Regions from separate parts of the Clostridioides sp. ES-S-0108-01 genome, predicted to be linked through region 2. Evidence: riboswitches for the same ligand, from Rfam matches in the RefSeq annotation. Region 2 holds a riboswitch; each other region holds the start of a gene.
What was found. A riboswitch is a leader RNA that binds a small molecule or an ion and turns the genes downstream of it on or off. The one in region 2 is predicted to bind S-adenosylmethionine.

Region 1 (5,896 bases), on a different contig from region 2:
GAGTATTCTAAGCTTTGTGTTGTTGAGAGGCATAGAATGACTGGAAATATATCAGTTGCTCCACTAAAAGGATTTGGCATAAAAAATGGAGCAATAGCTACTACTGTGGCTCATGATTCTCATAACATTATAGTTGCAGGAGATAACGATGATGATATTCTAATTGCAATAAATTATTTAAAAGAGATTCAAGGTGGTTATGTGATTGTATCAAATGGAAAAGTTATTGCACACTTAAGTCTTCAAGTGGCTGGATTAATTAGTACTCTTACAGCTGAAGAAGTACAAGAAACTACTGATAATATGTTGGAGATAGCAAGAAAAATGGGAGTTCCAAAGTATGTAGACCCTTTTATTACACTTTCTTTTATGGCACTTCCTGTTGTTCCACAAATAAGACTTACTGATTTAGGTATGTTTGATGTTGAAGAATTTAAATTTATATAGATTAAGACATTATAAAAATAACAATAGATGGAGCTGTCTCAAAATAGAGGTAGGTTTCTTTTTCATTGTTGAAACGATGAAAATATATTAATTTATTATTTAACCTTATTTTAAGTTCAAATATCCCAACAAAACTATTTTCAGCCTATTTTAGCACATAAATATATGAAAATTATATGTTTATAAAATTTTATAAATAAAAAATAAAATATTTTATTTATATATAGATTTATAGGGTAATAATATAAGCATAATATAAAAATTATCAATAAAAACAAAAGGAGAGATATTTATGTTGAGTATAGGAACAAAAGCACCAGAATTTACACTAGAAGATAAAGATGGAAATAAAGTAAGTATATCAGATTTTAAGGGGAAAAAAGTAGTAGTGTATTTTTATCCTAAAGATAACACACCAGGTTGTACACGTCAAGCTTGTGCTTTTAGAAATGCGTACGATGGATTTAAAAAGGATGATGTACAAGTTATTGGCATAAGTAAAGATAGCATAAAATCACATCAAAAATTTGCAGAAAAGCATGAACTTCCTTTTATTTTACTTTCTGACCCTGATTTAGTTGCTATAAAAGCTTTTGATGTATGGAAAGAGAAAAAAATGTATGGAAAAACTGCATTTGGAGTTGTACGTGCGACATATATTATAGATGAAAATGGAATTATTGAAAAAGTTTTTGAAAAAGCAAAACCAGATACAAATGCACAAGAGATTCTTGAATATTTGGAAAAACAGGAGCAATAAGAATTTATGATTATAATGTTATCACCAGCTAAAAATATGAAGAATATAGAAATATTTGATAGAGATTTGAATTTGCCCTGTTTTATAGATAATACAAAAGAAATAGTTGAAAATATAAATACATTTAGCATAGAAGATTTTAAAAATAAAATGAAAATTAATGAAAAATTAGCTGTGTTAAATAAAAATAGATTTGAAAGCATTAAGTTCGATAGATTAGGAAGCCCTGCAATCTTAACTTATGATGGAATACAGTATAAAAATATAGAAGCAGAAAATTTTACAAAGCAAGATGAAGAATTTGCAGATAGTTGTATTCGAATCATAAGTGGATTGTATGGGCTTGTAAAACCATACGATAGTATATATGAATATAGGTTAGAAATGCAGACAAAATTACAGATAGGTGAGTTTAAGAATTTATATGAATATTGGGGAAATCGCATATATAAAGAATTAAGCAAAGAAAAAACAGCTATCATTAATCTTTCATCAAATGAATACAGCAAGTCAATAGAAAGATTTATTAAAGATAGTGATACATATATTACATGTACTTTTAAAGTAAACAAAAATGGTATATTGAAAGTGGAATCTACACAAGCAAAGAAGGCTAGAGGTATGATGGCAAAGTACATTGTAAAAAATAGGATAATAGATATTGAGGAGCTAAAAAAGTTTAACTTAGAAGGATATAAGTACCAAGAAAACTTATCTGATAATAGTGAATACATATTTGTAAAAGAGTAGAATTTTTTATTAAGTATTAAATGGCATTGTTAAATTTAGGTAAAATATACTTATTGTGTATTGAACTGAACTTGATTTTAAAATATAATTACTCTTAAATCAAAAAAGAAAGGAGTGGTCTTCCAAAATGGAAAATCACAAACAGATGCCTTGGCATTCAAGAGCAACTCATGAAATTTTAGAAAGTCTAGATTCATCAGAGGAGGGGCTCACCGATACCGAGGCGGAAAAACGGCTTAAAAAGAGTGGTGTTGTCTTTAATATTTGGCGAATTTACAGAAGCTTTTGTAATACTAATAATTGTAATAGTAAATGCAATTATTGGTATTGTTCAAGAAAAAAAGGATGAAATATCATTAGAAGCATTAAAAAATATGAATTCACCTATAGCTCGTGTGTCCCCATTTGATAAACTTAGAATAATAAAATCTTTAAAAAGAATTGGAGAAGTACCAGCAATGACTGGGGATGGTGTAAACGATTCTCCTGCCTTAAAATCTGCTGATATTGGTATAGCTATGGGTATAAGTGGTACAGATGTTGCAAAAGATTCTTCTGATATGATTTTAATGGATGATAGCTTTACAACAATTGCTTATGCAATAAAAGAAGGTAGGCGTGTATATAGGAACATACAAAAAGTTATACAATTCTTGCTTGTTGGTAATATAGCAGAGATACTTACACTGTTTGTAGCAATACTATTAAATTGGGATACTCCACTTCTTGCTGTTCATATTCTGTGGGTAAACCTTGCAACTGCTACACTTCCAGCTCTTGCTCTTGGAGTTGACCCACCAAGCAGAAATATAATGAAGCATCAGCCAGTGAAATCAACCACTTTGTTTGAAAAAAACCTTATACAAAGAGTTGTTACCCAAGGTATATTTGTGGCAATAATGACTATTTTAGCATATAAAATTGGTCTTAATATAGAAAATCATTCTGTAGGTCAAACAATGGCGTTTTGTGTATTAGCATTTTCACAGATGTTACGAGCATTTAGCCAGCGTTCAAATATAGATTCAATGTTTAATAGAAATAATGGTAAAAATCCATTTCTTTTAATCTCGTTTTTAACTTCTGCATTGCTAATAGCAGTAATACTGTTTGTACCTGTTTTTAGAAATGCTTTTAGTCTAACTATTTTAAATAGTTCAGAGTGGCTTATAACAATTGTTTTAGCTGTAATGTCTGTAGTTCAAGTAGAGGTTGGGAAAGTTATTAAAAGAAAAAAATTAAAAAAATAGTTGACAAAATTAGGAAAAATATATAAGATATAAAACATAGAAAAATTAAATAAATCTTATCCAGAGAGGTGGAGGGACTGGCCCTATGAAACCCGGCAACCAGTATATTTATATACATTGGTGCTAAATCCTGCGGCGAAAGCTGAGAGATGAGTATAATTAAGCTTATACAGAGCCTGAGTTATATACTCAGGCTTTATTTATTTTAAATCTCATCTGATAAATAGTTTAATTTTTTTAATAAAATCTAAGGGGGATATAAAAATGTATAATAAAGAGACAATATGTGTGCAAGGAAATTATAAACCAGGTAATGGAGAACCAAGAGTATTACCTTTATATCAAAGTACAACTTTTAAATATAGCAGTATAGACCAACTTGCTGAATTATTCGATTTAAAGGTTGATGGACATATATATTCAAGAATAAGTAATCCTACTATTCAAGCTTTTGAAGAGAAAATAAGTTTACTAGAAGGAGGAGTATCTTCTGTAGCTGTATCATCAGGTCAATCTGCAAATATGTTGGCAGTTTTAAATATATGTAAATCAGGAGATAGCATACTTTGTTCTTCAAAAGTATATGGAGGAACATTCAATTTATTAGGACCTAGTCTTAAAAAATTTGGTATAGATTTAATATCGTTTGACTTAGATTCAAGTGAAGATGAGATAGCAGAACTTGCAAATGAAAATACTAAAGTTGTGTTTGCAGAAACACTTGCAAATCCAACTCTTGAAGTTATAGATTTTGAAAAAATAGCAAATGTAGCTAAGAGGATTAATGTTCCATTTATAGTTGATAATTCATTAGCATCTCCAGTGCTTTGTAACCCTTTAAAGTATGGAGCAAATATAGTTACTCATTCTACTACAAAATATTTAGACGGGCATGCTTCAAGTGTTGGGGGAATTATAGTAGACGGTGGAAACTTTAACTGGGATAATGGAAAATTTCCAGAATTAGTTGAACCAGACCCAACGTACCATGGAATAAGTTATACTGAAAAATTTGGAAATGCTGCGTATGCAACTAAAGCAAGAGTTCAATTACTTAGGGATTATGGAAATTGTTTAAGCCCGTTTAATGCATATCTTACTAACTTAAATGTTGAAACACTGCACCTTAGAATGGAGAGACATAGTGAAAACGCACTTAAAATAGCTAGGTTTTTAGAAAAACATGAAAATGTAGACTGGATTAATTATCCAGGGCTTGAAGATAACAAGTATTATGAGAATGCTAAAAAATATTTATCAAAAGGGTGTAGTGGAGTTTTATCATTTGGAGTAAGAGGTGGGCTAGAAAATGCAAAAAAATTTGTGGAAAAACTACAGATAGCATCTTTAGTTACGCATGTTTCAGATGTAAGAACATGTGTTATACACCCAGCTTCAACTACTCATAGACAATTAACAGAAGAACAATTAATTGCATCTGGAGTATTGCCTTCACTAATAAGATTGTCAGTTGGAATAGAAAATGTAGAGGATTTAATAGCTGATTTAAATCAAGCTTTAAATTTCTAATATTCTAAGAGAAAGAGAAGTGAAAAAATATGGCTTTAATACTACCAAAAGGATTACCTGTTATTAATAAATTATTAGATGAAGGAATAGATGTAATTTACAAAGAAGATTTTAATAAGGAATTAAAATATGAAGAAAACATAGATACTAAGATAGCTATACTGAATCTAATGCCTATAAAGATAGATACAGAATTAGATTTACTAAGAAGGATAGATAAAACAGGATTCAATGTATCTGTGGAATTTATTAAAATTTCAACAAGAGAGAGTAAGAGAAGTTGCAATGAATATGTTAAAGAATTTTATAAAACATTTGATGAAGCCAAAGAAGAATACTTTGATGGTCTTATAATAACAGGAGCTCCAGTTGAACAAATGGAGTTTGAAGAAGTTGATTATTGGAATGAACTAGAAGAGATTATGGATTATTCTAAAAGAAAAACTAAATCTACATTATATATATGTTGGGCAGCTCAAGCAAGTCTTTACAAATACTACAATGTAAAAAAACTACCATTAAGTAAAAAATGTTTTGGAGTATTTAAGCATAAAGTAGATAAGAATAGTAAGATAGTAGATGGGTTTGAAAAAGAATTTTTTGCCCCACATTCAAGACATACTACTGTAAATATTGAAGCTCTAAAAGAGAATAAAGAGTTGAGCATTGTGAGTCATTCTAAAGAAGCTGGTCCTTATATAATTACAAATTCGAGAGATGTATTCGTAATGGGTCATAGCGAGTATGATAAATACACTCTTGATAAAGAGTATAAGAGGGATATAAATAGAGGTGATGAAATATCGATACCTCAAAATTACTACATTAATGATGACCCTTCAGAAGAGCCAGCTGTAAAATGGAAAAAACATTCAGAATTGTTGTTTAGAAATTGGATAAAAAACTATTTGATACAATAAATTTTAATAGTATATAAATGTTAACTAAATAAAATATAGAGATTTATAGGTATAAAGTTAATCTTAATGATTCTTTATACCTTATTTTAAAAAAAATTTGACCTTATAATAGTAGTTTTATATATTATGGAAATCACTTTAGGTGTAGATAAAGGTAGTTTTAATTTTATACATGATATGATAATGGGAGATTAAACCTTTAGATTATCAATAAATTTGTATTTTAATTTTTAAAATAG
Region 2 (5,896 bases):
TTTTTATCTCCTAAAAATACTAATAATCGCTCTGTTTAAACGTTAGTATACTTATTATGTTAAAACTATGATAGTCTTAGAAAAGCTTTTATATTTTTATACTTAACGTAATTTCCAACTATTATACATTTTATCAGAAACAAAAAAGATCTGCATCCAAAAAATATGGTACCTTAAAATATAGGTACCATATTTAACTAGTTATTCTATTTTAATTACTCTATATTTAAAATACAAATCAAATTTCACAAATAATATTATAATACTAACTTATTTCAGATTTATTTTCTTTATACCCCTCAGTTTTAGTGATTCTTCTATAAAGCATACATAGTAAAATTAAAATTCCCATGTAACCTGTATATGGATATAGAGTTCCTACTAACTTATCAAATGGTAGTAAACCTCCTATACAAGCTAATATACTTACTACTATTGTTATAACTTTAAATTTAGGATGGTCATCTTCTACAAATCTGTTAGTTACTGACCATAACAATGGTACAGCTGTAGTGTATATTCCTAATAAAAGTACTACTGAGAATAAAATGCCTATTGTTGGAGATATCTTATCAGCTAAGTAAAGTGCTGGTATCTCTTTTGTGTATATATTTCCTATATCTGAAAGTAATGCTAAATTCATCATTATAGCTGCTGCCATAAGGGCTATTCCACCTACTATACCACCCCACACTGCATCGTTTTTATTTACTGCAGGAGCTCCCATTCCTGTCAAAAATGTTATTACTATTATTACATTATAACAAGTATAAAGTACTCCTGAGAAATATCCATTTGATGTAGCAGTTTTAATGTTTAAATTATCAACCATAGTCCCAGCATCTGATAAAGCACCAATATTACTAAATAAACTAATTGCTCCTACTAAAAGTGTAAATATTATTATTATAGGACCTATATTACCTAGTATCTTAGAAAGTCTTGTCAAACCTAGTGAAACAGTTATTAGGGAAACGATTGCCATACCAATCCTACCCACATATGGATTTAATCCATAGTATTCTGACAATGTAGCTCCTGCTCCTGCAATCATTATTACTAATGTTCCAAATAAAAATAATGGTCCAAACCATTCAAAGAATGTTCCAAGATATTTTCCACAATATACTTGATAAATCTTTATTGGTTCTTTAAGCTTCAATTCTCTTCCCTTCTCTATAACTTCTGCTCCAAACCATGAAAATAATAACATAGATATTATTCCACCTATAATACCAGCATATCCATAAAACGTAAAAAATTGCAATATTTCTTGACCAGTTGCAAATCCAGAACCTATTACAGTAGCTACATAAGCTCCAGCAAAACTTATAACAGTTTTAATATTTACTTTACCTGACATACACTACTCCCCCTAATTAAAATTATTTTTAAAGTGTAAGTTTATTAAGATTATATTAGACTCATTGATGTGATATTTCAATACATTTGTAATTATTTAACATTAGTTAACACATTCTTAACCATTTTTTAACATATATCCCATAATATATATAAATTTAGTATATAATTGTAAAACAAAATGTATTAATCTAATTAAATACGGTTTATTTATTATATGATGAGAAATTAACATTTATTAAAAATATTTAACTCATAATAAAAAAGCTACTAGAAAGTAATCATAAAATTACATTCTAACAGCTTTTTAGTTAAAAATTATTCACCTAAAGCATCTTTTCTTAACTGTTCAACTTTGTCAATTCTTTCCCAAGGTAAATCTATATCAGTTCTACCAAAGTGACCATAAGCAGCAACTTTTTTATAAAGAGGCTTTCTTAGACCTAAGTCTCTTATTATCGCCCCTGGTCTTAAATCAAAGTGCTTATTTACTAATTCAACAAGCTTTTCTTCTGAAACTTTACCTGTCCCAAAAGTATCTATAAATATAGATAATGGTCTAGCTATACCTATAGCATATGCAAGTTCTATCTCACATTTATCTGCAAGACCAGCTGCAACAATATTTTTTGCAACATATCTAGCTGCGTAAGCAGCAGATCTATCAACTTTTGTAGGGTCTTTTCCTGAGAAAGCTCCTCCACCATGTCTAGAATATCCACCATAAGTATCTATTATTATTTTTCTTCCTGTAAGACCTGTATCTCCTTGAGGTCCTCCTATAACGAATCTTCCTGTTGGATTTATATAAATTTTAGTTTCTTCATCAAGTAATTCTGCTGGTATAACTTCTTTAATAACATGATTAATTAAATCTTCTCTTATTTTATCATTTGATACTGTTTCACAATGTTGAGCTGATATAAGAACTGTATGTACTCTTACAGCTTTACTTCCTTCATATTCAACAGTAACTTGAGTTTTTCCATCTGGTCTTAAATAATCAACTAGACCTGTCTTTCTAACTTCTGTAAGTCTTCTTGATAATTTATGTGCCAAAGATATTGGAAGTGGCATTAATTCTGGGGTCTCATTACATGCAAATCCAAACATTATACCTTGGTCTCCAGCTCCAACCTTTTCTATTTCTTCTTCTATCTCTTCTCCAGTCTTACTTTCTAGACCTTCGTCAACTCCCATAGCTATATCTCCAGATTGTTCATCTATAGAAGTTATAACTGCACAAGTATCACAATCAAATCCATATTTTGCTCTTGTATATCCAATTTTTCTTACTGTTTCTCTTACTAACTTAGGAATGTCTACATAAGCAGATGTACTTATTTCCCCTGCTACTAAAACTAAACCAGTAGTAACTGTAGTTTCACAAGCTACTCTAGATTGTGGGTCTTTTTCTAATAATGCATCTAATATTGAATCTGATATTTGGTCACATATCTTATCAGGATGTCCTTCTGTAACTGATTCTGACGTAAATAAATGTCTTGCCATTTTTATTCCCCCTTATCCATTCTTAATTTTTATTATAGGTTTTACCTTATTTTTAATTTTAGAAATTTTACTCAAAATAAAAAACCTCTCCTTTATAAGAAGAGGTTAATAATCGTAATTATATACTAATTAACTGACCTCATCTTTCAAGACTTTTGTCTTGTAGGAATTAGCACCTTTTCCCATTTGGGTGGTTGCTGGGCTTCACAGGGCCTATCCCTCAGCCTCTCTTGATAAGGTAATCAAGATTTAAGTTTTGTTTTACTTTATTAGCTTACTATTTTTTTTGAATTTTGTCAATATTTTTAGTCACATTTTTTCTATTCCTTTTTTTGTAAGACAAATAAAATATTCTATCTATCTGAAATTTAAAGTTAGGTCTTTTTAATGCTTTTTATTCATATATTTTTTTGAAGGGGGTGTTCCTATTGTATTTAGCTAAAGTAAATTACAGCGATGATGATGTTATACAGATGCTAAGTTCAGTTCTAAAAACTATAATTAATGAAAATACGATTGTTGTTTGCATAGGAACAGACAGGGCTATAGGTGATACTTTAGGCCCTTTAGTTGGAACAATACTTAAAAACAGTAAATTTAAATACCCCGTTTACGGTACACTAGATAACCCTATTCACGCCTTAAATATATATGAGTCTTTAGATACTATAAAAAATACACATATGCAAGGTAACTTCTTAGCTATAGATGCTTGCTTGGGGTCGCAGAGTAACATAGGTAATATACAGATTAGAGAAGGACCTATCCTGCCCGGAAAAGGTGTTGGTAAAAAACTACCTCAAATAGGAAACTATTCTATAGTAGGAATTGTAGATAAAATTGATGAAAATAATAAACTTTCATTTAATAATATACGTCTTAGCTTTATATTGGACTTAGCCGAAATAATAGCTTTAGCTTTATTAGTATCCACCTAATCCCAATATAAACCAACTGATAAAATTTTTTATATAAAAAGGTAGATATTTTAGAGTATCTGATTAAATACTCCAAATTATCTACCTTTTTACTTTTATATTTTAAATTTCTATTTTTCTACTAAAGCAAACATTAATTCACCTTTACAGACAAGTTCTTCACCGACATATGCCTTAGCATCTGCCTTAGCTATATTTCTTCTAAGAGTTGTCATTTCAACTTCCATAGTTAGTGTATCTCCTGGTCTTACTTCTCTCTTTATTCTAACTTTATCTATACCTGCAAATACACCTAATTTTCCTTTATTTTCCTCTACAGACATCATTGCCACTCCACACACTTGTGCTAGAGCTTCTACTATTAGCACTCCTGGCATTAAAGGATATTCTGGAAAGTGCCCTTGGAAAAATGGTTCATTAACTGTTACATTTTTTATGCCAACAGCTCTTTTTCCAACTTCTAACTCTGTAATCTTGTCTACTAATAAAAATGGATATCTGTGTGGTAGTAATTCTTTTATTTCATCTATATTTAACATTCTAAACTCTCCTAATTATTTTCTTCTGAAAGACCCACCCGTTTCAAGTAAGTCTATTGAACCTAAAGCTATTCCTGTCCCTTTTGCAACACAAGATAATGGCTCATCTGCTATTGTAACAGTTATTCCTGTTCTCTGTTCTATTATTTTATCTAATCCATATAATAATGAACCTCCTCCTGTCATTATTATGCCAACATCTCCTATATCTGCCGCTAGCTCAGGAGGAGTTTTTTCTAAAACAGCATGAGTAGCAACTACTATTTGCTCAACACATTCTCTAAGTGCTTCTAACATTTCTGTTGAATTTATAGTTATAGAACTAGGAAGCCCTGTAATTAAATTTCTTCCTGTTATCTTCATATATTTTTCTTCTTCTCTCTTAAATGCAGAACCTATTTCAAACTTGATTTTCTCTGCTGTTCTTTCTCCTATAAGAAGATTGTGTTGTTTTTTCATATATTTAACTATAGCATCGTCAAATCTATCTCCACCAACCTTTATAGATTCACTTACAACAGCTCCTCCTAGAGATATTACAGCTATATCTACAGTACCTCCACCAATATCTATAATCATATTACCATTAGGCTGTGATATATCTACACCAGCTCCTATGGCTGCTGCTATTGGTTCTTCTATTATATATACTTCTCTAGCCCCAGCTTGCCTTGTAGCATCTTCTACTGCTCTTTTTTCTACTTCTGTGACACCTGTTGGTACACATACCATAATTCTTGGCATGAAAAATCTTCCAAATCCCTTTTTATCAACTATCTTATCTATAAAAGATTTTAACATCTTCTCAGTTACATCATAATCTGAAATTACACCATCTCTTAAAGGTCTTATAGCGACTATATTACCTGGTGTTCTCCCTATCATCTTTTTAGCTTCTTCTCCCACAGCTAAAACAGAATCTGTTCTCTTGTCTATCGCCACAACAGATGGTTCTTCCAAAACGATTCCCTTACCACTAACATAAACAAGTACATTTGCAGTACCTAAATCTATGCCTATATCAGCTCCAGCCATTTTTTCAACTCCTTTATTTATAATATTAGATTATATTATAAGCCTATTTTAATACTCCTATAATAAAGCATATACAAAAATCTCGCTTTAATCAAGAGAAAATAAATGTTTTGAGAGTATTATTATTTTGCTATTTATAATTATTTAATATATTTCTTTCTATAATTTAATTCAATAAAAAAAGTAGGCTTTTAACCTACATTTTTTTATGTTCCTTCTCATATTTTAATTTCGTTGCTAATCCCCCTCTAATATGTCTCTCTGATTTATTTTTGTCCAGCACATTTTTAACTTCTTTGGCAAGGGATGGATTTATTTCCTTCAATCTTTCTGTAACATCCTTATGAATTGTACTTTTACTTACTCCAAATGTCTTGGCGGTTTGTCTTACTGTAGTGTTTTTTTCAAGTATATATTTTGCTACCACTATGGCCCTTTCCTCTATATGAGATCTCAAAGATTACCCCCCTCACATAATAGCTTTAATGATATATATGTAAAAACACCAAA
Region 3 (5,896 bases), on a different contig from region 2:
TTATCTACACTTATGTAGTCTAGTAATTTTCTCATTTTTTTACGATGAAGTAAAAACTTGGAATATGTGTCTTCTGATTGTTTTGTGTCACCATAAACCTTCCAATATTTAATCATAGAAACTTCATAATTACTATATCCCATAAATCCAATTACATCCTTAAGAGGATATCCTAAAAAAATACCTATTTCATCAGGAAAAATATCACTCTTAAGCTTATCTATTAAATGTTCTAAATAAGCATTAACATTCATATTTTGCTTGTATCCTAAAAACTTTAAAAAATTTACTGTTTTTTTACATTTTAATTTTTCTGATAATGCTTTTTTGTTTACAAATAATATTTTTAATCCCTTTTTTTCTTTATCAATAACCACAAAATCTATTTTTTTACATTTATATAGATATTTGTAAATATCATTAATTTTTTCCTCTCTATTTACATCAGTAAATGAAATATTTATTATTTCAGCAGGTTTAGACCCTAAAAAAACTGGACCTAAAACTTCTAAAAGCCATTTTATATATGATGATTCGATTTTATTCTTACAACAAAATTGTGAATTACAATAAGACATAAAAGATAACCTCCTTCAAATGAAAATTAATATCAAGTAATTAGATTATACTATGAATGATAATCAGTATCAATAACAAAATTATATTTTTTTATTTAATTATTCATTTATTATGATTTCCAAAAAAATAAATTATAAATTGTTTAATTTTAGTAAATAAAAAATAAAAATATAGAAATACTAAATTAAGAAAGAAAATTATTAAAATTTTTTGTAGTATAAAAGATTTAGGAGGGTAATAAAAATGAAACTAAAAAGAACTTTATTTGTAGGATTAGCATTAGTACTAGCTATAGGAATAACTGCATGTGCTAGAGATAATGAAAAACCAAGTGAAAATGCAGGAAAAAATCCTAATGAATCTGTAAATAATAATGAAGGATATATGAATTATTATTCAACAAGCTATAATGATTATATAGCAGGACTAAATAGATATTCTATTTATGATACTCCAGAAAGTATAAATAATCAGTTTAAAGATAAAGAATATCCAGGAAATGAAAAATATCTAAGTGATGTAAAGGCTGCATATAAGGATAGTAGAGATAAAATACAATCATTTGTAACATCTCTTAAAAAAGATGGTAAAACAGAGGATACAGAGTTAAAGAGAATGAATGATGACCTAATTGCTGAAGGTGAAAGATTAGTAAAAGATATAGATGAAAGACTAGAAAAATTAGATAATGTATCTGATGAAGATATGAAAAAAGGTCAAAATGACTTTATGCAACTAGTTCATGGGACTGAAGACGTTGGAAACGATATAGGCAGTGGTTTTAGAAAAATGATAAAAGATATGAATGATAGATTGGGAATAACAGGAAATAATAAAAAATAATAGAATAAATAGTCTCAAAATTAAAAATAAATACTTTAAATATAGCGAAGCCTTGTAAATAGTATATTTTTTGGCTTCGCTTTTTTGTATGTTATCAAGATGCTTATTTTTATCTTGTAATCTCAATATTTTCATTATGATTTATTTAGAGGTTATTTTCCATAAAATATCAGTCCCTTCTTTATTGTTATTGATTTAAATGTAAGAATATCTTACCATAGAATAGTGACAATTATTGTCACTATATTGAAATTAGGAGTGTAAACATGTCAAGAGCTGAACGTTTAATTGAACTGATGATAACAATAAATGCAAAAAGAAATTTTACAGCAGGAGAATTAGCAGAAGAATTTTCTGTATCAAAACGTACTATACTAAGAGATTTACAGGTGCTGGAGAGTATTGGATTTCCATTATATTCAAAAGTTGGAGCAGCTGGAGGATATCATGTACTCAAAGAACGTATGCTTCCATCGATTACATTTTCAGAAAGTGAGATAAAATCTATATTCTTTGCATATCAGTCACTAGAATATTATAATGATTTACCATTTGAGCAAGAAACTATTTCTGCTTTAAAGAAAATTTTAAATTGTATACCAAATGATATTCAATATAATATTGAGAATATGAGACGTAAATTTGTTTTTTGGACACCAGATAGGCATTGCTCAACACCATTATTGAAGGAATTGTTCAATATAGTAATGAATGATTCTACAATTAAAATTGAATATTCATCAAAGCAAAAAAATAGTATACGTACCATTATTCCTATTGGTTTGTATGCCATGAATGGACTTTGGTATTGTCCAGCCTACTGTATAAAATCAGAGTCTATTAAGGAATTTCGTGTAGATAGAATTGTGAAGATTTTGAGTATAGAAAACTTATCAAATAAAAAATATAAGGTTTTATCTTCTATACATGATTATCTTAATAATATGGAAGTAGGTACAGATTATCATATTAAAATTAATTTGACAGATGAGGGAGTAAAACGTTGTGAAACAGAGTTTTTGTTGGCAAGAGGATTGAAAATTTTGCCTAAAGGTGGATACATAGATATGCGTATACCAAAATCCACACTTGATTGGGTGGCTGAATATTTTTTAACTTTTGGGAAAAATGCTACAACAATAGAACCAATAGAACTCAAATCTTTGATAAAATCTAAAGTGTTGGAGCTATACAATCATCATTGTTTTTAAATTATTTTATTTAAGATAGAATAGAGTTTGGAAAAATGTTAATTTTCTTAATTTATTTTACAAGTGATTTAGATAGATTAATATTATTTAATATATTTCTTATAATGATATTTTGTAGTTATATGTACATTAAAATATAAAGTGTTAGGAGCTAGAAAACTAATTAAAAATAGTTATTTAACGATAATAAAAATAAAAAATTTAAATAAATTTATTGACAAATACTATTATTGAATATATTATATATAACATAGCAACAAATGATAATAGAATTAAATTAAATAACGTCTTATCAAGAGTGGTGGAGGGACTGGCCCTTTGAAACCCGGCAACCAGTATATTTTATATACATTGGTGCTAAATCCTGCAACTAATATAGTTGATAGATGAGTATAAATAGCTTTCTAAGCCTGAGTTTATACTCGGGCTTTTATTTTGTTGTAATACATAAGCGAGGATAAACATAAAAACTAAGCAGAATATATGGGAGGAAATTTTATGATTAGCATAAAAAATGTTAATAAGTATTATGGAAAGATTCAAGTGCTTAAAGATGTAAGTATAGAAATAGAATCTGGAGAAATTTTTGGAATAATAGGTCATAGTGGTGCAGGAAAATCAACACTACTTAGATGTATAAATGGATTAGAAGAATATCAAGAAGGTAATGTACTTGTTTCTGGTAAGGAAGTAAAGGCATTGAGTGAAAAGCAAATGAGAGATTTAAGAAAAGAGTTAGGAATGATTTTTCAACACTTTTCATTGCTTGAAAGAAAAACTGTATTTGATAATGTAGCATTGCCATTAGAATGTTTTGGATATTCAAAGGCAGAAATCAAAAAAAGAGTTATAGAGTTATTAGAAGTAGTTGGAATATCTGAAAAGAAAAATGATAAGCCTAGAAATCTAAGTGGTGGTCAAAAACAAAGAGTTGCAATTGCTAGAGCTTTAGCACTAAATCCACAGGTGCTTCTTTGTGACGAAGCAACTTCAGCATTAGACCCAAATACTACAAAATCAATTCTTTCGTTGCTTGAAGATATAAATAAAAATTTGGGAATAACAATAATAGTTGTAACTCATCAAATGGAGGTTATAAAGCAGATTTGTGGAAGAGTAGCAATAATGGAAAATGGAGAAGTTTTAGAGGTAGGAGATACAGAAGAAATATTCTTAAGAAATACTAAAGGACTTAGAAAATTAATAGGTGAAGAAAGTATAATATTACCAAAGGGAACAAATATAAAAATACTATTCCCTAAAGATATTTCTAATGAAGCTATTATTACGACTATGGCAAGAGAACTAAATATAGATGTGTCTATAATATTTGGTAAATTAGAACAATTTAAAGATGATATTCTAGGCTCACTTATTATAAACATTTCAGATAAAAGTGGAGAGCAAGTAAAACAATATCTGACTAGTAAGGGCATAAGATGGGAGGAAATGATAAATGAATAGTTTAATTGATTTTTTAACAACACTATTTCCAAGTGCATTGTTACAAACTTTGTATATGGTTATAGTACCAACTATAGTGGCAACAATATTAGGGTTTATATTAGCAATCATATTAGTAGTTACAAAACCAGATGGATTAAAACCAAATAGCACAATAAATAGTGCTTTAGGATTTATAGTAAATATATTTAGAAGTTTCCCGTTTATGATACTTATAGTTGCAATGATTCCAATCACTAGATTAATCGTTGGAACAAGTATAGGAGAAACTGCTGCAATAGTACCAATAACTATTGGTGCAGCACCATTTATTGCTAGAATTATAGAAAGCTCATTAAATGAAGTTGATAAAGGATTAATAGAAGCAGCAAAATCTTTTGGAGCTACAAAAAGACAAATAGTCTTTAAGGTTATGATAAAGGAAGCTATGCCTTCAATAGTATCTGGAATTACATTATCAATAATATCTATACTTGGTTATACAGCTATGGCAGGTGCAGTAGGAGCTGGAGGACTAGGTAATATAGCACTTATTTATGGATATCAAAGATTTGATACAGCAGTAATGGTGTATACAGTAATAGCACTTGTAATATTAGTTCAAATAATCCAAGGAGTAGGAAATCTGGCTTATAAGAAACTAAAATAACTTAATCATAAACATTTTAAAGAGGGGGAAGTAAAAAATGAAATTAAAGAAATTATTGTCAGTAGCATTGGTGTCAGCAATAGCAATATCAGCAGTAGGATGTTCAAACAAAGAGGATAAAAAAATACTAGTAGGAGCTTCGTCAAATCCACATGCAAAGATATTGGAAGTTGCAAAACCTTTGTTAAAAGAAAAAGGATATGATTTAGAAGTAAAAGTATTTAACGATTATGTACTTCCAAATACATCTTTAGATGAAGGGTCTTTGGATGCTAACTTCTTTCAACATATTCCATTTTTAGAGGAAACTGTGAAGGAGAAAGGATATAAACTTACGTATACATCTAAAGTTCATATAGAGCCAATGGGATTCTATTCAGAAAAAGTTAAGTCATTAGATGAAATAAAAGATGGAGCTGTTATAGCTGTGCCAAATGATGCAACTAATGGAGCTAGAGCACTTAAATTATTAGTAAAAAATAAATTAATAGAAGCAAAAGATGGAGAACTTATAACTAAAAAAGATATAACTAAAAATCCTAAAAATATACAAATAAAAGAAATGAATGCAGAACAATTACCAACAGTATTAAAAGATGTTGACGGAGCAGTAATAAATTCTAATTACGCTTTAACAGCTAACCTAAATCCTACTAAGGATGCAATAATAATAGAATCAAGTGATTCTCCATATGTAAATATAATAGCTTGTAGAGAAAATAATAAAGATAGTGATAAGATTAAAGCTTTATCGGAGGCTATGAATAGTAAAGAAGTTAAAAAATTTATACAAGAGGAATATAAAGGAAGTATAGTTCCAGCTTTCTAAATTGAATACACAAAATCTATAAAATGAGTAAAATTAAAAATGTTTACTCATTTTTTTTTATAACTAGAAAGTGACAAATTTTTTGGAAGAATTGTGGTAACATATTTATAGGTAAAACTATATAAAAATGAAGAAGTGGTGGGGAATATGGAATCTAAAGGAACTTTAAGTAAGAATAAGGTCTATATAATAGCTAATGGGGTATTTTTGGTTATTGCACTTTTAAATATAAATTTGTATACAGTTTCTATAAATATGTATAGAATAATTTTACTTTGGATATTTGGATATTCTATAGTTTATATAAGTAGCTTTAAAACA
Region 4 (5,896 bases), on a different contig from region 2:
CTAATGTGCTTTTAATAGCATTTATAATAATTATTGCCACAATACCTTTTATATGTGACGAAATAAAGTATTTGGATGTATTATCGTTGGGTAAAGAGCAAGCAATTAATTTAGGTGTAGATTTTGATAAAGTAGTTAAAAAAATGATAATACTAATAGCAATTTTAGTTTCAATATCAACAGCACTTATTGGTCCAATGACATTTTTAGGACTTTTGCTTGCCAATATATCTAGAGAAATTTTTAAAACATATAAGCATACATATTTAATTTTGGGTTCTATGTTGATAGGGATGATTACACTGATAATAGGACAATTTTTTATACAACATGTATTTAAATTTGACACAACTTTAAGTGTAGTAATAAATTTCATAGGAGGAATTTACTTTATTCAATTACTATTAAAGGGGGCAAATAGATGATAGAGATAAAAAATATATTTAAAAAATATAAGAATAAAAATGTTGTAGATGATGTCTCTTTTAATATAGAAAAGGGAAAGATAACATCTTTTATAGGACCAAATGGAGCTGGGAAAAGTACTGTATTGTCAATAGTTACAAGGCTTATAGTAGGTGATAGTGGAGAAGTAATAATAGAAGGAAAAAGCTTGACTAATTATAATAATAAGGAATTGGCTAAAAAAATAGCTATTCTTAAGCAGTCTAACAATATAACTTTAAAACTCACAATAAGGGAATTAGTTGGATTTGGAAGATTTCCATACAGTGAAGGTAATCTAACTAAAGAGGATGAAAAGTATATTGATGAAGCAATAGAATATATGAAGTTGACTGATATACAACATAAGTATTTGGATGAATTGAGTGGAGGTCAAAGGCAAAGAGCTTATATAGCAATGGTAATAGCTCAAGATACAGAGTACATATTACTTGATGAACCACTGAATAATTTAGATATGAATCATTCAGTTCAAATGATGAAGGTACTTAGAGACCTTTGTGACGAGTTAGATAAGACTATAGTGTTAGTAATGCATGATATAAATTTTGCATCATGTTATTCAGATAATATAGTTGCATTAAAAAATGGAAAAGTTGAAAAAGTAGGTCGTACAGATGAGATAGTTAATGAAAAAGTTTTAGAAGATATTTATGAAATGAATTTTAACATTAAGAATATAAATGGAAATCGAATCTGTATTTATTTTTAAAATATTGTATATAAAAATAAACTTACTACATCTTTTTTTATAAAATTTTAGATTAAGATAAATATTAATAAGAAAGAGGGAAATATTGATATGAATAAAAAAGCAGCGATAGTAGCAGCAGTAGCTATAGTAGGATTAGTGACAGTGTTTGCATTAGGTGGAAATAAAAAGAATGAATCAAAAACATCAGAGAATTCAAATGATACCATAAAGATAACTCATAACTTGGGAGAAACAGATGTAAAATTAAATCCTAAAAAAGTAGTAGTATTTGATTATTCAGCTCTAGATACGATGGACGCATTAGGTGTAGCTGAGAATTTAGTAGGGCTTCCTAAGGCGAGTTTACCAGCATCTTTAGAAAAATATAAGGATGAAAAGTATACAGATTTAGGAGGTTTAAAAGAACCAGATTTAGAAGGTATAAAGTCAGCAAATCCAGATTTAATTATAATAAATGGAAGACAAGAAGATTTTTATGAGCAATTGTCAAAAATAGCACCAACAATAAGTACAAGTAAGGATGATAAGAAGTACTTAGAATCTGTTAAAAATAATATAGATAAAATAGCAAAAATATTTGAAGTAGAAGAAAAAGCCAATCAAGAATTTAGTAAAATTGAAAAGAAAATAGATACTTTGAATAAAAAAGTAACAGAAAAAAATTTAAATGCTTTAACTATAATGGTCAATGAAGGTAATTTAAGTGTATTTGGCGAAGAATCAAGATTTAGTATATTATACAATAGTTTTGGATTTGAAAATAAAGATAAAAATATAAAAGAATCAAGTCATGGTCAAAATATTACTTTTGAGTATATAGCTAAACAAAATCCAGAAGTTATGTTCGTCATAGATAGAGGAATAGCTACTGGTAGTGATGTAAAGGACAGTTCAACAGCAAAATCTGTTTTAAATAATGATATAATAAAGTCTATGGATGCATATAAAAATGATAATATAATATATTTAGATTCACCAACATGGTATGTAAATGATGGAGGTCTAACGTCTTTAAACAAAATGATAGATGATGCTTCAAAAGCAGTCAATAAATAAATTATTTATATTAAACATGTCTTGTTTATTACTTATTTAATCAGCCACTTTAGAGTGGCTGATTTTTTATAGTTTAAGTAATAGTATTGATTATAATAATATAAATCTATTTAAAATCTAATAAAATATAAAGTTATACTAGACAAAAAGAATAATTTTTACATAGTTATTATTATATAATTTTAAACGGTATTTTGTAATTATAAATACTGTAAATTATATTAGGAAGTAATAATTTATAAGAATTTATAGATTAGAAAAAAGTTTTTATAAATAAAATTCTAAAAAGGAACTATATAAAATAAGTTTTTATATATTCTAATTGTATAGAAGATTTTATTGGATTTTCATGAACTTTATTTGAAAAATAATTATAAATGATAAAGAATTTATTTATAATAGTTAGAAAAAATAATTTTCAGACAAAAAAGAGACTATGAGCTAATTTACTCATAGTTTCTTAAATAAAATATACTTATTTTCTTCCTGCAACCCATTTTAAGCCCCAATTGAACTCAGTATCCATTTCTCTATGTCCTTTAAAGTATTTAACTACTTTTTCAACACTGAATGTCTCATCATCTACATTTTCTATCAATGCTATTGAACACATATTATAGCCATTTTTATGTTCATCAAGTTTAACAACTAAATCTGAATCTTGTTTTTGTTTGATTGTTACAATTCCATCAGCTTCAGACCAATTAGCTACACCTTCATAGATAAAAGCATAAATAAGTATTCTCTTTATTTCTTTTATTTTATTACCATTTATTCTCAAATTTTCTCCCTGTGTATTACTTCCTGTACGGTCATCTCCATCTAATTGTGCAAAAGGTGGATACTCCAAATTACCAAAAGAATTACCTAGTGCCTGAACAGCACCTTTTACACCATTTTTCATTTCAAACAAGCAACCTAAATCTAAATCTATATTACTGCTTTTTAGAGAGCCAAAAAAACCTTTTTTTTGTATTTTTTGGTTCCAATTTAAATTAACTAAAATTTCACCTAAATTACTATTTTCTTTTTTTGTAAGGTTTATTTTTTGCCCCTTTTTTAGTTCTATAGCCATAGTAATCTTCCTCCATAAACATAGATTTATTTAAATGGTAGCACTTAATAAGTCAATGTTCAACAAGATTAGGATAATAATATTAAAATTATACTAAATATACTAAAAAATAGGAATTACAACACCTTTGTACTTTTCTTCAATTATACTTCTTGCTTTGTCTGATGTAAGAACATCTTGTAGAACTTTAATTTTTTCGCTATCTTTATCTTCAGTTCTAAATGCCAAAAGATTTGCATATTCATCATTTACAGGAGCTGTATAAATTCCATTTTTCTTAGCATCAAGACCAGCTGGTACTGCATAAGTAGTATCTATAAATGCAGCAGTTACATCTGGAAGAGAAGACGGAATTTGAGCAATATCTAATTCTTTGAATTGTATCTCCTTTGGATTTTCTATTATATCCTTAGGGCTAACTAATCCATTACCTTTAGGTAAAGTTAAAAGACCAATACTTTCAAGGTATCTAAGGTTCTTAGAACAAGAAGATGGATTGTTGCTTATTGCAATTGTATCTCCTTTTTTAAATTCATCAACAGATTTTATCTTATAAGAGTAAAGTATTGCTGGACATACATATAGTTTTTTACCAGCCATTATTTTGTAGCCTTTAGCTTTAACTGCTTCTTTTAGATAAGGTTCGTGTTGGAATAGATTTGCATCAATTTCTCCATTATTTAAAGCCTCGTTTGGAAGTATGTAATCATCAAAATTTTTAATTTCTAAAGTATAGCCTTTTTCTTTAATAAGTGGTTTTAATTCTTCTAATAATTCTCCACCTGGGACTAAAGTAGCTCCGACAATTATTTTTTTATCATCTTTGCCTTTGTCTTTAGAACATCCCACTATAGATAAGGTAAACACTAAACATAATAACAAACATAATAATTTTTTGAATTTCATATAAATTCCCTCCTGAATATAATTGATTAGTTAAAAATAAAATACCCTTTTTATTACCCTGCAAAATAAAATAAGCCTGAGTTTAAACTCAGGCTTTAAAAGCTAATTTAGACTCATCTTTCAGTATAATACTGCAGGATTTAGCACCAATGTATATAAAATATACTGGTTGCTGGGTTTCATAGGGCCAGTCCCTTCACCACTCTGGATAAGAAGTATTAATTTTTAATTATGTTATAAATATTATCATGATTTTTTATATCTGTAAATATAATTTTATAAATATTTTAAAATATTTAACATACTCATTTAACACCTAAAATTCCAGAAACTAGAATATCAGTATTAGCGCCTAAGAAATAATCATTTATTTCAATAGAGTCTAAGATATTTCTCAAAGCATTTTCCTCATGTTTTATACCAATAAGTTTATCTTCTACAAATGAAACATCACGTTTTCCAAAAAAATCTCCAAAAAATTTTATAGTGCTTATTATGCCTTTATCAACATTTAAATTAAATTCAACATTTCCACCAGAATATTTTAATTCATTTGAAAGAGTATATTTTGGTGAATTGCCAAAGTTCCAATCCCAAGTTTCATATTTTGATTTAGTAAGTTTTTCTATCTGTTCTATATCATATTCACTTAAACAATAATTAGTATTATCAGTATTTATTTTAGAAAGATAGTTCATTATTGCATCTTTAAATTCCAGTATATCCATTTTAGATTGTAGATGTTCACTTATATTAGTTACACGGGATTTTACAGATTTTATTCCCTTTCCTTCAAATTTTATAGGTTTAACTTTTAGTGCACTTGAAAGGTCGTTTATCTCAGATGAAAATAAAAGTGTGCCATGATGCATTACTTTGTTTTTGTAATTATATTGAGCATTTCCAGAAAATTTCTTACCATCTATAAGAAGGTCGTTTCTTCCAGAAAATTCAGCATTGACGCCTAATGTTTTAAGTAAGTCTATTATTGGTTGAGTGAATCTTCTGAAATCACTGAAACTATTATTATTACAAGCTATGAATGTAAAGTTTATGTTTCCTAAATCATGAAATACAGCTCCACCACCAGATTGTCTCCTAACAACAGGTATAGAATGTTCTTTTATATATTCTAAGTTTATTTCAGAAAGTGTGTTTTGATTTTTTCCAACGATTATAGAAGGTTCATTCCTCCATAAAATAAATAAGTCTTCATCAAAGTTTTTTAGAATATATTCTTCCATTGCTAAATTGAAATAAGGGTTTGTTTTTTCATTATAAATTAATAACATTAAAGTAATTCCTCCAATAAGTGATAAAATTTTTTTGTTAGTCTTAGTACAATTAATTTTATAATTCGACAATAGTGTAAAAAGTCCTTTAAATTAGAAATTTTAAAAACTACCTTGCAAAGTTTAAATAAATAATATATACTCAAAATGTGTTTAATAAAAGTGAATAAAAAGGTAGAGGCGCAATAGTCTATCAGTACTAATAAGGAGTTAAGCACAGAGAATTATTAGGAAAGGAGATATTGCCGAAGTTTTATAATCGATGCTTTAAGATTATATTGCTGGGGGTACATAGAAAATGTGTACAACTGTCACAGGTTTATTTGTGGTGAGCTATCATTTAAGGAATTATATTATATTTATTTTTAATATTGTTTATGTATTGTA

Region 1: linked by a shared signal. The riboswitch ahead of IR152_RS04775 (O-acetylhomoserine aminocarboxypropyltransferase/cysteine synthase family protein) and the one ahead of metK (methionine adenosyltransferase) in region 2 are both predicted to bind S-adenosylmethionine.
Region 3: linked by a shared signal. The riboswitch ahead of IR152_RS18395 (methionine ABC transporter ATP-binding protein) and the one ahead of metK (methionine adenosyltransferase) in region 2 are both predicted to bind S-adenosylmethionine.
Region 4: linked by a shared signal. The riboswitch ahead of IR152_RS03875 (MetQ/NlpA family ABC transporter substrate-binding protein) and the one ahead of metK (methionine adenosyltransferase) in region 2 are both predicted to bind S-adenosylmethionine.

The regions. Positions count from the first base shown of each region.
Region 1 covers NZ_JADGMN010000003.1:190,549-196,444, forward strand. The annotation lists gene ade (adenine deaminase) at 1-447, shown strand, start outside; gene bcp (thioredoxin-dependent thiol peroxidase) at 740-1,207, shown strand; gene yaaA (peroxide stress protein YaaA) at 1,214-1,957, shown strand; gene IR152_RS20380 (cation-transporting P-type ATPase) at 2,085-2,306, shown strand; gene IR152_RS04770 (HAD-IC family P-type ATPase) at 2,206-3,207, shown strand; SAM riboswitch class I at 3,261-3,363, shown strand; gene IR152_RS04775 (O-acetylhomoserine aminocarboxypropyltransferase/cysteine synthase family protein) at 3,472-4,737, shown strand; gene IR152_RS04780 (homoserine O-succinyltransferase) at 4,767-5,657, shown strand.
Region 2 covers NZ_JADGMN010000023.1:19,334-25,229, reverse strand. The annotation lists gene IR152_RS16505 (ATP-dependent RecD-like DNA helicase) at 1-1, opposite strand, end outside; gene IR152_RS16500 (hypothetical protein) at 266-1,363, opposite strand; gene metK (methionine adenosyltransferase) at 1,681-2,874, opposite strand; SAM riboswitch class I at 3,011-3,114, opposite strand; gene yyaC (spore protease YyaC) at 3,303-3,812, shown strand; gene fabZ (3-hydroxyacyl-ACP dehydratase FabZ) at 3,923-4,351, opposite strand; gene IR152_RS16480 (rod shape-determining protein) at 4,367-5,386, opposite strand; gene spoIIID (sporulation transcriptional regulator SpoIIID) at 5,583-5,843, opposite strand.
Region 3 covers NZ_JADGMN010000031.1:26,537-32,432, reverse strand. The annotation lists gene IR152_RS18410 (DUF3793 family protein) at 1-578, opposite strand, end outside; gene IR152_RS18405 (hypothetical protein) at 823-1,422, shown strand; gene IR152_RS18400 (helix-turn-helix transcriptional regulator) at 1,689-2,633, shown strand; SAM riboswitch class I at 2,920-3,026, shown strand; gene IR152_RS18395 (methionine ABC transporter ATP-binding protein) at 3,132-4,097, shown strand; gene IR152_RS18390 (methionine ABC transporter permease) at 4,090-4,746, shown strand; gene IR152_RS18385 (MetQ/NlpA family ABC transporter substrate-binding protein) at 4,784-5,575, shown strand; gene IR152_RS18380 (PAS domain-containing sensor histidine kinase) at 5,723-5,896, shown strand, end outside.
Region 4 covers NZ_JADGMN010000003.1:13,111-19,006, forward strand. The annotation lists gene IR152_RS03855 (iron chelate uptake ABC transporter family permease subunit) at 1-425, shown strand, start outside; gene IR152_RS03860 (ABC transporter ATP-binding protein) at 422-1,177, shown strand; gene IR152_RS03865 (siderophore ABC transporter substrate-binding protein) at 1,268-2,236, shown strand; gene IR152_RS03870 (TerD family protein) at 2,712-3,311, opposite strand; gene IR152_RS03875 (MetQ/NlpA family ABC transporter substrate-binding protein) at 3,414-4,217, opposite strand; SAM riboswitch class I at 4,328-4,432, opposite strand; gene IR152_RS03880 (lipoate--protein ligase) at 4,523-5,509, opposite strand; lysine riboswitch at 5,677-5,853, shown strand.